Regions from separate parts of the Bacteroides acidifaciens genome, predicted to be linked through region 3. Evidence: riboswitches for the same ligand, from Rfam matches in the RefSeq annotation. Region 3 holds a riboswitch; each other region holds the start of a gene.
The links. Region 3 has a riboswitch for cobalamin ahead of CLIN57ABFB40_RS03420 (TonB-dependent receptor plug domain-containing protein). Riboswitches for the same ligand answer to the same signal wherever they lie in the genome.

Region 1 (5,538 bases), 440 kb from region 3:
CCCAGTTCTTCCTTGCTTACTTCCTCGTGGATAACGGTTTTCACTACGTCGGGCCCTGTTACAAACATGTGGCTCTTTTCTTTCACCATAAAGATAAAGTCCGTGAGGGCGGGAGAGTAGCAGGCACCACCGGCACAGGGGCCGAGAATGGCAGAGATTTGAGGAATCACACCGCTTGCCATTGTGTTCTGATAGAAAATGTCCGCATATCCCGAAAGGCTCTCGATACCTTCCTGTATGCGTGCACCGCCTGAATCGTTCAATGCGATAATCGGAGCGCCGTTCTTTAAAGCCAACTGTTGCACCTTCACAATCTTTTTCGCGTTGGAAGCGGAAAGTGAACCGCCGTAAACGGTGAAGTCATAGGCGTAAACGAATACCTGGCGACCGTCAATCTTTCCGTAACCGGATACGATGCCGTCTCCCGGAATCTTGTTCTTGTCCATGCCGTAGTTAGTGCAACGGTGAACCATTAGCTTGTCCAGTTCGACAAATGTCCCTTTGTCGAGCAACATCCCGATACGTTCGCGGGCAGTCATCTTGCCGCTTTCGTGTTGCTTCTCTATCTTCTCAACGCCCCCGCCGAGGGAAGCGATGCGGTCACGTTCCTGGAACGTGGCATATGCTTTGTTTATTTCTTCCATGATGCAATCCGTTTTTTAGTGTTATGCAATCGGTTCTAATGTTATTAATGTCTGGTCACCAGTGATGTTATCGCCTTCCTGAACCAGAATTTCTTTGATACGGCAATCCGAAGTCACTTTATAGTTGCTCTGCATCTTCATGGCTTCGATAACGATAGCGGTGTCTCCCGCTTTCACTTCCTGTCCTGCCGTTACGGAGATTTTTACTACTTTGCCCGGCATGGGGGAAGTGATGCGGTCGTTCTGTTCGTCCTCGCCTTTCTTGCGCATACGCAGGTATTTCGCCTGGCTGTCTACGATTTCAACATTGAAACTGCTGTAATGCGTGTTCACTTTATAGCTTTTCCCGTTCTCCTTGCGGATGAGTTGCGCGTTTGCGCTGCGACCGTCCATAAGGATGTTGCAGGTTCCGTTTTCCGCCATTACCACGTCCGCTTCAAACGGCTTTCCGTCGATGGTAAGTACCACTTTATTATCTTCTTTGCTGACCAGTTCCACTTCGGCCACCCGGTCACCTATATGAATTTCCATAATTAACTGCTTTTTTTTAATTAGATACGAAGTACGCCTTTATGCAATCCGAATTCTTTCCATTTGCTGATAGGACGGTTGTCGGTAGTGTCACTGCTGTTCTCTTCAAGATTCATCAGGTAATCCATGTAGGCGGCAATCAACGCAATATTCTCGGCACGCTCGCTGGTTCGCATGATGCACTGATGCAGGTGCTCACCGTTTTTGGCGATGAATCCGGTATCGTAATGGCCTTCCACAAAATCGGGCGTATCCATGATGGCACGTAGGTAACTGATATTATTCTTGACTCCCGTCAGCTTGTATTCGTGAAGCACGCGGCGCATCCGTTCGATAGCATATTCGCGGTTGGTAGCCCACACAATCAGTTTGCCAATCATCGGGTCATAATAAATAGGAATCTCGTATCCTTCGTACACATAACTGTCGATACGCACTCCGATACCGTTCGGCTCTGTTATCTGCTTGATAATTCCCGGGCTCGGCATGAAATTCATTTCCGTATCTTCAGCACAGATACGACATTCGATAGCGTGTCCGCGCTGCTTGATATCTTCCTGTTTCAGTTGGAGAACCTGTCCGTCGGCTACCTTTATCTGCTCTTTTACGAGGTCTACACCGATTACTTCTTCCGTAATGGGGTGTTCCACTTGCAGGCGGGTGTTCATTTCGAGGAAGTAATAGTTGCGGTGTTTGTCCACCAGGAACTCGATAGTTCCCGCACCAATATAATTAACGGCTTTTGCGGCAGCCACCGCTTTTTCTCCCATATCTTTCCGCAATTCCGGAGTGACGAAAACCGAAGGAGTTTCTTCCACAATCTTCTGATTGCGGCGTTGCACGGAACATTCGCGTTCGCAAAGATGAATCACGTTTCCATGCTTGTCACCCAGAATCTGAAACTCGATGTGATGAGGCTCTTCCACGAACTTCTCCAGATAAACCGTATCGTCACCGAAAGAAGAAAGAGATTCGCTTTTGGCAGTTGTATAGGCCTCTTCCACTTCTTCCGCGCTGTGGATAAGGCGCATCCCTTTTCCACCGCCACCCATAGAGGCTTTCAGCATCACCGGATAACCGATTTTGTTGCAGAGTTCCACGGCTTCTTCCACACTTTTCAGGTTTTCTTGTGTGCCGGGCACGACGGGTACTCCGGCTTCAATCATCTTGATGCGGGCGGAAATCTTGTCGCCCATTGCTTCCATCGTCTCCGGATTGGGACCGATAAAGATAATGCCTTCTTCCTGGCAACGTCGTGCAAAAGCCGCATTCTCGGACAGGAAGCCATATCCCGGATGAATGGCGTCTGCGTGGTTCGCTTTCGCCACTTCGATGATTTTTTCTATATTCAGATAACTCTCTTTAGATGCGGCGGGACCTACACAATATGCTTCGTCTGCGTAGAGGACGTGCTTTGCAGTCCGGTCTGCCTCGGAAAATATCGCGATACTCGTTATTTCCATCTCCCGGCAGGAGCGCATCACCCTCACGGCTATCTCACCGCGATTGGCTACTAAGATTCTTTTTATCATACTTTTCTAAATTAAGTACATACCTATTTTATGTCTTCCCACCTTGCGGACATACTCCACCTGATGAAAACACAGTATTTTCTTGATTTGGGGCTTAACAAACGATGTCCTTTCTCCTAATCCACGAGGCGGAAGAACGTTTTACGTGAAGTGGCAGGTCTTCTGACTGACTCTTGTCTTATTTACCTTCCCGATAGAACATCAGTGGCGTCAAATTAGTTCATTTATAAGACATTGAACAGAGCTTCACAGCAGCGGGACTGTCCGGGATTTGCACCCGATTCCCTATTAATCGTCGTCCGTTGGCTACGGATTCCGAACCATTTCGGCGACAAAGATAAATAAATTTTGAATAGAGTGTTCTCTTTTTGCACGAAAGTTGCTTTTTTGTGCAATGGGCGGCTGTCCGGATATTAGAAACGAAAGACGGTAAATGCAAATGGATTTAATAGTTAAATCTGTGTGTATTATTGTGTACCCTTTAAACTTTCTTTCTTTTCGCATTGTTGAAGTGGCAATTATTAATCAAAACAGTAATCAATTATGAAAGAGAAGAAAGTAGCCCGTGAGGAACGGAATCAAGAGAAGCTGGCTAATGCCGATTGGGTAATGGCGGAATTTTACGCAACGTGGTGTCCTCATTGCCAGCATATGAAACCTGTCGTTGAGGAATTTAAGAAACTAATGGAAGGAACGCTCGAAGTAGTGGAAGTGGACGTAGACCAGGAAACTGCCCTTACGGATTTCTACACCATCGAAGCAACGCCTACATTTATCCTTTTAAGAAAAGGACAACAACTTTGGAGACAATCCGGCGAACTTACTTTGGAAAGACTGGAAAGAGCCGTGAAGGGATTTAAATCTTGAAAAAGTATTAATAAAAGAGGTGTTATTCTTCGGAAAGTTTTAAATCATGTTATGAAACATGCTTTTTTATTTGGATAATTTGCAGATAATCGGAAAGTCCGTATCTTTGCACTGTGTTTTTCATAGTATTAGATTTAAGGTTAACAAAGGTTGGAGCAAGGCGTTGCTCCTTTTTTTATGCCCGTACCTCACTTTCTACTAAATAATATTGATTTTTACGGGATTGGATAATGACTGCTACACTCGAATGTTTATCTTTGTGGATAATATAATATCCGATACTATTTCATTAAAAGACTACTAATAAAAAACTGATACCATGAACATCGACTTTATCACGCTTACTAAAGACAACATAGGGAAAGAACATATCTGCTGTGCTTTCTCGGATAAGAAATGCCAGGAAAGTTATAACCTGAAAAAGGAATGGCTGAAGAAGCAATTTGAAAACGGGTATGTTTTTCGTCGTTTGAATGAGCGAGCGAAAGTATTTATCGAATATGGCCCTGCCGAAAACGGGTGGGTTCCTGTGAAGGCCGACAATTACTTGTTGATAAACTGCTTTTGGGTAGCCGGGCAGTATAAAGGAAAAGGGTATGCGAAAGCTCTGCTCCAAACTGCGATAGATGACGCCATGCAGCAAGGTAAGGACGGTTTGGTGACAGTAGTAGGAACAAAGAAGTTTCATTTTATGAGTGATACCAAATGGCTGTTGAGACAAGGATTTGTTGTTTGCGAACAGCTTCCGACAGGATTTAGTCTGTTAGTGAAGAAATTAAATGTTGATGCTCCGAATCCGACATTTAATGAATCTGTACGAACAGGAGAATGCCCTAATAAAAAGGGTATCACTGTTTATTTCTCCAACCGTTGTCCGTTTGCGGAATTTCATGTGACGAGTTCTTTGAAGGAAACCGCCGCTAAAAGAAATCTGCCTTTGGAGATTGTTAAATTGGAGACAATGGAGCAGGCACAGGCTGCACCTACTCCGGCTACGATATTCAGCTTGTTCTATGAAGGCAAGTTTGTCACAACGGATATCAGTGCTTGTATGGATAGCCGTTTTGATAAAGCGATAATAGGGAAATAAGCTAATTCAATCTCAATTCATGCAAACATGCCTGTACTTCTTCCGGACTACCGGTATGTTTGCCTTCGTCATCGGATAGCTTGATGCATTCCCGCCATTCTTGATTGACATTCATCTTGCATTGTGTCAGCTTCATGACAATGTTCGAAGGCTCGAATCCGGTGTCATTGGTGAGATTTGTCCCGATGCCGAAGGAACAACGGATTTTGTTCTTGCAATATTCCTGAATCTCCAGTGCTTTTGTGAAATCGAGGGCATTGCTGAAAACGATAGTCTTGGTGGTCGCGTCAATTCCCAGTTCCTTGTAACGGGATACCAGGCTGTCTATAAATTCAAATTCATTACCGGAATCGCAGCGGACACCGTCAAACAGTTTCGCCTGTTTGCGGCTGAGATTGCTGAGGAAGATACCGGAAGTATAAGTATCGGATAAGGCAATGCCCAAATCACCGTCATAGACATTCACCCAGTTTTCGAGCGCCATGTAGTTGGCGTGTTTATATCCGAATTGCGCTCCATGAAACATGAACCACTCATGCGGATGAGTACCCATCATTTTCATGTCGTACTTCATCGCAAAATAGCAGTTGGAAGTGCCTGTGCAATATTGTGCCGTTTCTTTTAATTTTCCGATAACCGTCTCCTGCACATGGACAGAGAATCTCCGCCGCGTACCGAACTCTGAGAAATGTAACTGATGTCGATTGGACAGTTCCACTTTCTCCGATAATTTGCATAAGATTTCATCCATATCGGCTACATTGCCGAAGAACTGGTTCTTTATTTCGGATACAATGGCAAGCAAAGGTACTTCATACAGGGTAGCTTTATAGAGAAAATCACTGACTTCGATGCGAAGATGATGCGCCTCATC
Region 2 (5,538 bases), 620 kb from region 3:
TCTGTTATAAAAGCAAAATGCCCGGGGATATTCCCCCCTTCTGTTTTCCATTTCAACTTTCCTTCGGGTGAGAAACAATAGACGAAGCCGATCACCACGTAATTTTGGGCATCCGACATAAATATCTCTTTAGTTTCAGGGTTAACGGCAATGCCATAAGGTATCATAATATCCTTATCAGTGCCGTCGGTAATAATCCGATCCGTTATTTGTCTCTTAGTCCGGGTATCCAAGATTCCATATGTTACCTTATTTCTGCCCGATGTCATGTTATAAGCCACACTATAATAATAAAGCTTATCGCCGTCTATACACATTCCTCCCACCGGAATATCCAAACATTGCTTCACTTCATCGGTCGTACTATCTATCACATACAGATTAGAAGGAGTATTCTTATAATCTCCACGCGAACTCACATAAATATCTCCACGTTCATCAATCGCCATCCGATACAGATTGATAGCCACATCTATTTTCTTTTTTTCTTTAAATGTTTCCAAATCAACCACAGACACCGTCCGGTCATAATTCGGTGCACGGTATCCTCCCGAATTAGCCACATACAGTTTCTTATTATACACAACCATTTCTTCCGGCTGATATCCTACCGGCACTTTTCGGGTCACTTCCAAGCTAGCCGTATCTATTTCCGCTACAAACCCGACTTCCGCATTCGGATCAATCTGCACAGGACCAGCATAGGAACTGATATACGCCTTATCCTTCCAAAATGCCAAATAACGGCAATTAGGAACCTCTATCTCCTTGATTATACGCGCAGTACGCACATCAAACACAACGATCAGATTGGAAACATTAATTACCGCATATACTTTCTGTCCATATACTTTAATGTCATTTCCCACATCTCCCAACTCTTTTACAATCTCCGGGTTACGTTCGGAAAAAATATCACGGGTATAATGCCCTGTCGTATAATCAAAATAATCAAGTGAAGCACGGTTCATTCCCATATTTCCCTCGTTGAGTTGATAAAACCCTTTAATACGGGTTCCTACCATAGGAAGCGCCACTTGCACACTGTCCGAAAGGAAAATCTGTTCATCCTCCCGACAAGCCGACAAACTCATAAAAAGTATCAGCAGATATATAAAATGTATTTTTTTCATAAGCTAAGACTAACAATAAACCGGAAATTCCGCCCCGGCATCGGATAATTGAGTACCACATCGTAATATTGGTTCAGCGCATTGTTCATCTCTATCGAGGCCTTCAACAGATAACGACTACGAATCCGAAACTCCTTTTGCAAGGAAAAATCATGTGTGTACCACGGTTCCACATAGTTACGCGGAATATTATTCACAGCCCCGTTATAACGCTCACCTACATAAATAAAACTGTAATTCAACGTCCACGTACCATATTCTACTCCCGCAATCACCGAGCCGCTATGCCAGGGAGTATAAGGAATCTGGTCGCCATACGAAGACAGTTTCTTCCCGTTGATTTTTGTAAAATCCTGCGCTTTCGCGAAAGAATAAGAAAGATTGGTATTCATCCTTACCGGTCCTGCATGACCGAATACAGCCGCCGAAACATCTAGCCCCTTACTCTCCACTTTTCCCATATTTGTCATCATCCAGCGAAAACTGCTCCCGGTAGGCGCAGCAATAATCTTATCTGTAATCGCGGCATAGTAAATATCAGCCTGTACAGAAATCCGGTCAATAAATCCTTTTTTGAATGTCTTTTGATAACTTCCACCAATATTAAATTGGTCGGTAAATTCCGGATTCAACTGACTAAAGCCTATTTGCGCATAATAAAGGTCATTAAAAGTAGGCAAACGGAAGATACGCTTATAGAAAGCACGCAAATTAAAATCATGGTTGTGGAAAGGTTTATACCCGACGATAAATGCCGGAGAAAGTTCCGATTTGTCAGGGGCTTGCACATTATTACGAACTTTCTCGATAACGAATGTCCCCAACACATCAGCCTGTAATTTCCATTTTCCCAGATTCAACGCCGTAGCCAGTGCCGCCCAAGTTGTATAGCGTTGCGGGAACGTGAAAGGAGTCCCTACTCCACGCATGACGGCATTCAACTTATTATATTGAAAATCGACAGACAAAGACACATCCCATACAGGCAGAATGCTATACATATTCACCACCGACAAATACCAGTCCTGCTGATAATAGGTATTATCGAACTGCATCTTTTTTGTCACACTCTCTTGCAGAAACTGCACTGTATCCCTTGAAAGATAATGTGTATAGTCATAGGCAAACTTCCCGTTCAGTTGCAACTTATATTTCGGGGTGACATCTTTCACAAATGTAGCTTGGGCAAAGAAATTCTTATCCCCCTGCCGTTCTCCATTCTGCCATACATTTTTCACGATAGCTCCGGGCAGTCCTCTGTCCGAATCATAATAATACAGTTTAGCCTGCCAATAGCCGTTATGAATAATGCCATATACACCGGCTTCGATACGATAAGCCTCAATATCACTGTTCCATCGGGTAGCTGTCGTATCATAAGCCACTTTACCCTCCTGATTCAAACGTCTGTAACGGAACTTATATTGCCCGTCGGATTTCGTATATTCACCGCTCAGACTCAAGCTAAGGTAATCGTTCAGTTTATGTTCCAACCGGATGGAAGGATTAATCAACTGGATACTTCCTGCCTTATAGCGCACCAGCAGATTCGTTTTCTTTCCTGTTTCAAACTTCGGTTTCCGAGCTTTCATATATACAGCCGAAGCCGAAGCAAAGTCTTTGGCGGACTGGAATATCTCACTTTTTTGTCCGTTATAAAGAGATAATTCTTCCAAATCATCCAGCGAAAAACGCCCCAAATCAACCACTCCGTTTTGTGCGTTTCCAATCTGAATGCCGTCATAAAACACACCGACATGGTGAGAACCCATATTACGGACATCTATCGTCTTCAATCCGCCCATACCACCGTAATCCTTGATTTGCACGCCGGAAAAGTAGCGCAAAGCATCAGCTACATTATGCGTATTCAGTCGTTCCAGTTGCAGCCCGTTCAGCCGTTGGGCAGGGATTACTTCTTTATACGGCTTCGCCGTGACCACTACCTCATCCAAGTGTTGCAAACTATCCAAACGACTTTGAGCTCCCAGCAACGCCGGAAGTCCCAAACAACCTACTGTCCATAGAATTTTTCGAATCATTCCTCTTGTCATCTCGTCTGTTTATTTTCTTTCAATTATAAACTTCCAGGAATATACAAAGACAGAAAAGGGCAGTCTGCTCCCCTTCAAAAAGAGCATAAGTCAGCGTCCTGCACAAACAGACACTGCGCACTTTGTACGTCGCACAAAAACAAGTACTATGTGATTGCTATAAACTGCACTCTTCAAACTCTAATCCCGGAAAGTTTCAAGAATTCAACTTTGGCAGGTCTTCTGACTTACTCCATTTTCCTAACGCCCTTCCCATTCCTCCAAAGCGGAACAGTGGATTTGAGTATTGTAGGAAAACTTTTGGCGGAGCTTACAGCAGCGGGTCTGTTCAGGATTTACACCTGATTCCCTTTTCACCACTCTTTCCGTAGAATCGGAAAAGTGACACCAAAATTTCTAGGGACAAAGATACACAAATAGAAACAAATCGGAAGAAAAATCCAACTAAAATAAAAACAAACTAATAATAAGTCCTATCTTTGCCGTTCGAAAGGACCCACTATTATTTTTTCTAATTAAACATCTTATAAAAGTGAAATCTCCTGCTCTGACTATCACGTTACTTTGCCTGCTCTTTTTGGCAAGCTGTATCACCCGTAATAAGACATCTCTGGAAGCATTCAACCAAGATGTATATACCCCTGAATACGCTTCGGGATTTAAAATTCTGGGTGCCGAGAACGCCACCAGCACACTTATACAGATTACCAACCCGTGGCAAGGCGCCAACGATGTAACAATGTCCTATTTTGTTACACGCAACGGTGAGCAAGCGCCTGCCGGATTCAACGGTCCCATCATCCCTGCCGGAGCCAAACAAATTGTATGCATGTCTTCTTCCTACATCGCCATGCTCGATGAACTAGGAGAAATCAACCGGATTGTCGGAGTTTCGGGCATTGATTATATCGCCAATCCCTACATCCTTGCCCACAAAGATTCAATCAAGGATATGGGTCCTGAAATGAACTACGAACTGCTGATTGGATTAAAACCCGACGTAGTTTTGCTCTATGGCATAGGTGACGCCCAAACCGCTGTAACAGACAAGTTGAAAGAACTTTCCATACCTTATTTATATATGGGTGAATATCTGGAAGAATCACCGCTCGGCAAGGCCGAATGGATGATTGTCCTTTCCGAACTGACAGACAAGCGGGAAAAGGGAATAGAAATATTCCGGGAAATCCCCCAACGGTATTATGCACTGAAAGCCCTCACGGATTCCGTCAGCCAGCGCCCTACCGTTATGTTCAACACTCCGTGGAACGACAGTTGGGTAATGCCTTCCACCCAAAGTTATATGACACGACTGATTGCCGATGCAGGCGCAGAGTACATTTATAAAGAAAACAGTTCTAACAGTTCAACCCCAATCGGACTGGAAACAGCCTATGGACTGATACAAAAAGCCGATTATTGGATAAATGTCGGTTCAGCGACTACGCTTGATGAGCTGAAAGCTGTCAACCCTAAATTCGCAGACGCAAAAGCCGTGAACGAAAAGACTGTTTATAACAACAACTTACGGTTGACACCGACAGGCGGAAACGATTATTGGGAATCGGCAGTTGTCCGTCCCGACGTTGTGTTACGCGACTTGATTCATATTTTTCATCCGGAGCTTGTTTCCGATTCACTTTATTATTACAGGCGTCTGGAATGAAACAACCCCGCAAACATACTGCACTTTTATTTATCGCGCTAAGCATAACCGCCCTATTATTGCTAGTCATAGATATGGCAACCGGAGACACGTATATCCCTGTCTCTAAGGTATGTGCCGTGCTCACCGGGGGTGAATGTGATGAAATGACACGCAACATTCTTCTTTCTATCCGGTTCATACGGGTAATAGTGGCGGCACTGATAGGTGTGGCACTCTCTGTAAGCGGTTTGCAGATGCAGACAGTTTTCCAAAACCCATTGGCAGACCCCTATTTGCTGGGAGTAAGTTCCGGTGCAGGATTAGGGGTTGCCTTGTTTATATTGGGAGCTCCACTGCTCGGCTGGTCTGAATTTCCACTACTCCAGTCATTGGGCATCGTCGGTTCCGGCTGGATAGGAACGGCTGTCATTTTACTGGGAGTAGCCGTCATCAGCCGAAAAGTAAAAAATATCCTCGGTGTATTGATTATGGGGGTCATGATAGGTTATGTGGCTGGCGCCATTATTCAGATACTGCAATATCTGAGTTCTGCCGAACAATTGAAAATGTTTACGCTCTGGTCAATGGGTTCTCTCGGCCACATCACCACTACCCAATTGGGAATCATGACGCCTATGTTATGCCTGGGACTGCTCATTTCCATAGTCTGCATCAAACCGTTGAACCTGTTGCTTCTTGGAGA
Region 3 (5,538 bases):
CGGAAACGGAAAGAGCACCCGAACGGCTTACTTACCAGACACTTGTCATCGACATCACCAAGAAGAAAGCGAGCATCGACGACGAAGAAGTGTCATTGACCAAAAAAGAATTTGAAATCCTGCTTCTGCTGGTACAGAATAAAGGGCGTGTATTCTCACGTGAAGATATTCTGGCACGTATCTGGAGCGACGAAGTGTATGTGCTGGACCGTACTATCGACGTAAACATCACCCGTTTACGCAAAAAGATAGGCATATACGGCAAATGCATTGTCACACGTCTCGGATACGGATACTGTTTTGAAGCTGAATAACTATTTATCATGAACCTGCCTGTAACTCAAAGACATTTTCTTTCTTTCAGCCGGAAGCTTTTCCTTTCGGTTATTTCACTGTTTCTAGTATTCGCTATCTGTTTCATTGCGTACCAGTACCAACGCGAACGGGAATATAAAATAGAACTGCTGAATACCAAATTGCAGGATTACAACAGCCGGCTCTACGAGCGGCTGGACGAACAACCGCTTGACGACGGAATTATCAACGATTATATCAATAATCATATTCTGGAAGACTTGCGTGTAACGCTTATCGACCTGGATGGAAATGTGGTTTACGACAGTTATCCGAACCATGACGAACAGATGGAAAACCACCTTAACCGTCCGGAAGTGCAGAAAGCACTGAAACACGGGAATGGGTATGACGTGCGCCGTACTTCGGAAACGACAGGAGTTCCTTATTTTTATTCGGCTACACGTTATAAGGATTATATTCTCCGTTCGGCATTACCTTATAATATAAGCCTTATCAACAATCTGCAAGCAGACCCGCATTATTTATGGTTCACTGTAATCGTGACTTTGCTTCTGATGATTATCTTCTACAAATTCACGAACAAACTGGGGACTTCTATCAGCCAGCTCCGCGAGTTTGCCATGCGTGCCGACCGGAACGAGCCTATCGAGATGGCGATACAATCGGCTTTCCCGCACAATGAATTGGGAGAAATATCGCAGCATATCATCCAAATCTACAAGCGGCTGCACGAAACGAAAGAAGCTCTCTACATCGAACGCGAGAAGCTGATTACCCATCTTCAGATTTCGCACGAAGGACTGGGAGTATTTACGAAAGACAAAAAGGAGATTCTTGTCAACAATCTCTTTACCCAATACAGCAACCTAATTTCGGACTCTAACCTGGAAACTACGGAAAAGGTCTTTGCCATCAGCGAACTGAAAGAGATTATACATTTTATAAATAAGAACCAGCAACAGCGTTCGAGAGGGAAAGACGAAAAGCGAATGTCTATCACCATCAACAAGAACGGACGCACGTTTATCGTTGAATGTATCATCTTCCAGGATGCAAGCTTTGAGATTTCAATCAATGATGTCACCCAGGAAGAAGAACAGGTGAATCTCAAACGGCAGTTGACACAGAACGTCGCGCATGAACTGAAAACGCCTGTCAGCAGTATTCAAGGGTATTTGGAAACTATCGTCAATAATGAAAACATACCGCGAGAGAAGATTAATGTATTCCTTGAACGCTGCTATGCGCAAAGCAACCGATTGAGCCGGTTGTTGCGTGATATTTCCGTACTTACCCGCATGGATGAGGCTGCCAACATGATTGATATGGAACGGGTGGATATCAGTGTACTGGTAGGAAATATCATCAACGAGGTTTCACTGGAACTGGACGAGAAGCATATCACGGTAGTTAATTCTTTAAAGAAGAGCATACAGGTCAAAGGAAATTATTCCCTGATTTATTCCATCTTCCGCAATCTGATGGATAACGCCATCGCATATGCCGGAACGAATATCCAGATTAATATCAATTGTTTCCGTGAAGACGAGAGCTTCTATTATTTCAGTTTTGCCGATACGGGCGTAGGCGTATCCCCCGAACATCTGAACCGTCTCTTCGAGCGTTTCTACCGGGTAGACAAAGGTCGTTCGCGAAAATTAGGCGGAACGGGACTAGGACTGGCTATCGTGAAGAATGCAGTGATTATCCATGGCGGCATCATCTCTGCCAAAAATAATCAGGGCGGCGGACTGGAGTTTGTCTTTACATTGGCAAAGGAGAAATAAGATTTTTCACAAAGTAAGGTTCTTTTAAAAGAAGACAAAGAAGAAAAGAAAGAAATATTCTTTGTATAAAATGAAAAGGCATTATCTTTGTCTTCTATGTAATTCATAGAAGTTCAATATAATAACAGCCAATTATGAAAACGAATCTAAATATTCTTTCAATTGTATGTATTCTTTGTCTTTGTGCCTGCAAAAACGGCAATGCTTCCGGCTTAAACAAAACTGAAGTAGCACAGGATACTATCAAAACTTTCACATTACCCACCATCCCGACAATGATGACGGCGCCGGAACAACGGGCGGATTTCCTTGTCAAGCACTATTGGGATAACGTAAACTTTGCCGATACCAATTATATCCATCACCCCGAAGTGACCGAACAGGCTTGGTCGGACTATTGCGATATATTGAACCATGTTCCATTGGAAACTGCACAGCAAGCTATGCGGAAAACAATCGAACGGACAAACGTGGATAAGAAGGTATTCACTTACATCACCGACTTGGCAGACAAATATCTGTACGACCCTAACTCTCCGATGCGTAACGAAGAATTTTATATCCCTGTACTGGATGCCATGCTGGCTTCTCCCATACTGGAAGAAATAGAAAAGGTACGTCCCAAAGCCCGCCGTGAACTGGCTCAGAAAAACCGTATCGGAACCAAAGCATTGAACTTTAACTATACATTGTCTTCTGGCGCACAAGGCTCCCTTTATCAACAGAAATCGGACTATACCTTATTATTTATCAATAACCCGGGATGCCACGCCTGCACGGAAACAATCGAAGCATTAAAAAACGCCCCTATCATCAATCAGCTTCTATCTCAAAAGAAGTTGACCGTCCTCTCTATCTACCCCGACGAAGAACTGGACGAATGGCGGAAACATCTGAATGAATTCCCGAAGGAATGGATTAACGGATATGACAAGACTTTCGCTATCAAGGAGCAACAACTGTATGACTTGAAAGCCGTCCCTACCCTCTACCTTCTGAACAAAGACAAGACAGTACTTCTAAAGGATGCCACAGCGCAAACCATCGAAGAATACTTACTAATGAAAGGCGAACAATAAGCATCTCCCACGTCACCCACACACGTACACACACCGCATGCCCATACCACGTGCCACCCCGCATGGTTTCCCGGCCTCGTTTTTTCAGCGTCAAGCGCAGGTGTTTTCTTCGGCGTTAAGAAGGGCAGACTGTTTGAGCGTAGCGAGTTTCTGCCCTTTAGCCGGAGAAAGCACCGGAGTAGCTGAAAAAACGCAGCCTTGATTCTTTCTTTTTGGTTCTTTTTCTTTCGTATCAAGACGAAAGAAAAAGAACGCCCCCCTTTGCAAAAGCCAAATAAACTCCCTATCTTTGCCACGCATTGGTTCGCAGACCTCAAAAACATACGAGGAAAGCGATTAAAAGGGAATCAGGTGTAAATCCTGAACAGTCCCGCTGCTGTAAGTTCTATAAATATGTTGCGAGCAACCTACTTTTAGCCACTGGAAAGAAACTTCTGGGAAGGCGCCCGCAACAGGAACGAGTCAGAAGACCTGCCGTGCAACCAATTTCACTGCTTTCGAGGAAAAAGCGTTGAATCTAATGAACCGGACAATCCGTCTATCATTTCATTCATCATTCTGATTCAGAGAAAGTGTGTTTTAATTAATAAACTCTGCCAAGTTTATTTATGCGTGTCCGGTCGAAGGGATTTCGCCCGGACACTTTTAAAAGTGAAAAATAGATCAATAATAGGACAAGGATGAGACATATAAGGCTATACAAGAGTATCTGTGCAGTAATCTGCTGCCAGCTTTTATTCCCCGCACTTTTTGCGCAACAGCAAAAAGTGGATACAACGCATACATACTCCATCCCCGAAATTACAGTTTCCGATATTTACCAAACACGAGAGATACGTTCTACCGCTCCGCTACAAGTACTTTCCAAAGATGCGCTAAAGAACCTGCATGCTCTGCAAGTCTCTGATGCCGTGAAGCATTTTGCCGGAGTGACCGTGAAAGATTACGGTGGCATCGGCGGACTGAAAACCGTATCCATACGCAGCCTGGGCGCACAACACACAGCCGTAGGTTATGACGGAATCACCGTAACCGACTGCCAGACGGGTCAGATTGACATCGGTCGTTTCTCGCTCGATAACGTAGACCAGTTATCATTAAGCAACGGTCAAAGCGATAATATATTCCAGCCGGCACGTTTCTTCGCTTCGGCAGGAATACTGAATATACAGACACTTACTCCCCGTTTCGAAAAAGGGAAACGTACGAATATCAGCGCGGCTTTCAAGACCGGCTCATGGGGGCTGGTCAACCCATCGGTTCTGTTAGAGCGACAACTCAATTCTAAGTGGACAGTCACAGCCAATGGCGAATGGATGTCTTCAGACGGACAATACCCCTACACCCTGCACTACGGAAATACAGAGGGCGACCTGACGTCACGGGAGAAAAGAAAGAATACCGACGTACAGACTTTCCGTACCGAAGCCGGACTTTACGGCAACTTCTCCGATAAAGAGCAATGGCGATTGAAAGCCTATTACTTCCAATCTTCCCGAGGATTGCCGAAAGCCACTACACTTTATAACGACTATTCCTCACAACACCTGTGGGACAAGAATACATTTATACAAAGCCAATATAAGAAAGAGTTCAGCCACCAATGGGTATTGCAGACTTCCGCCAAATGGAACTGGAGCTATCAGCGTTACCTGGACCCCGACACCAAAAACTCTTCAGGAAAAACGGAAAACAGTTATTACCAACAGGAATACTATCTCTCCGCATCGGTATTATACAGATTATTGAACAATCTTTCATTTTCCCTTTCAACGGATGGGAGTATCAATACAATGGATACTAATCTTACTAATTTTGCGCAACCCACCCGCTATTCATGGCTGACGGCTTTTGCTGGAAAATATGTAAATGATTGGCTGACCATCTCCGCATCTGCTTTGGCAACTATCATCAACGAAGATGTCAAGGAAGGCGGCAGCGCCGGCAATCACCGCAAATTAACGCCTTATGTCAGCGCTTCATTCAAGCCTTTCCATAACGAAGAGTTCCGTATCCGTGCCTTCTATAAGGACATCTTCCGCCTGCCAAGTTTCAATGACTTATATTACCAGGAAGTGGGAAACACCAAACTGAAACCTGAAAATGCAAAGCAATATAATATCGGACTTACATACAGCAAGAATGTATGTACATTCATTCCTTATCTTTCGGCAACCGTTGATGCATACTATAACAAAGTAACGGATAAAATCATTGCTTATCCTACCAAGAACCTTGCGATATGGAGTATGAGAAACTTGGGGAGTGTGGAGATTAAAGGAATTGACGCCACAGGAAACTTGTCTCTCCAGCCTTGGGAGAAAATCCGCATCAACCTGTCCGGCAATTATACA

Region 1: it holds a riboswitch for cobalamin, as region 3 does, so the genes downstream of both, accC (acetyl-CoA carboxylase biotin carboxylase subunit) here and CLIN57ABFB40_RS03420 (TonB-dependent receptor plug domain-containing protein) in region 3, are expected to answer to the same signal.
Region 2: it holds a riboswitch for cobalamin, as region 3 does, so the genes downstream of both, CLIN57ABFB40_RS01010 (TonB-dependent receptor) here and CLIN57ABFB40_RS03420 (TonB-dependent receptor plug domain-containing protein) in region 3, are expected to answer to the same signal.

The regions. Positions count from the first base shown of each region.
Region 1 is NZ_CAEUHO010000001.1:422,786-428,323, forward strand. It holds gene CLIN57ABFB40_RS01705 (acyl-CoA carboxylase subunit beta) at 1-644, opposite strand, end outside; gene CLIN57ABFB40_RS01710 (acetyl-CoA carboxylase biotin carboxyl carrier protein subunit) at 666-1,175, opposite strand; gene accC (acetyl-CoA carboxylase biotin carboxylase subunit) at 1,196-2,707, opposite strand; cobalamin riboswitch at 2,842-3,047, opposite strand; gene CLIN57ABFB40_RS01720 (thioredoxin family protein) at 3,251-3,574, shown strand; gene CLIN57ABFB40_RS01725 (N-acetyltransferase) at 3,894-4,664, shown strand; gene pncB (nicotinate phosphoribosyltransferase) at 4,666-5,538, opposite strand, start outside.
Region 2 is NZ_CAEUHO010000001.1:243,476-249,013, reverse strand. It holds gene CLIN57ABFB40_RS01015 (YncE family protein) at 1-1,133, opposite strand, end outside; gene CLIN57ABFB40_RS01010 (TonB-dependent receptor) at 1,130-3,175, opposite strand; cobalamin riboswitch at 3,382-3,594, opposite strand; gene CLIN57ABFB40_RS01005 (ABC transporter substrate-binding protein) at 3,720-4,853, shown strand; gene CLIN57ABFB40_RS01000 (FecCD family ABC transporter permease) at 4,850-5,538, shown strand, end outside.
Region 3 is NZ_CAEUHO010000001.1:859,717-865,254, reverse strand. It holds gene CLIN57ABFB40_RS03440 (response regulator transcription factor) at 1-314, shown strand, start outside; gene CLIN57ABFB40_RS03435 (ATP-binding protein) at 324-2,105, shown strand; gene CLIN57ABFB40_RS03430 (DUF5106 domain-containing protein) at 2,240-3,184, shown strand; gene CLIN57ABFB40_RS03425 (hypothetical protein) at 3,275-3,484, opposite strand; cobalamin riboswitch at 3,468-3,678, shown strand; gene CLIN57ABFB40_RS03420 (TonB-dependent receptor plug domain-containing protein) at 3,865-5,538, shown strand, end outside.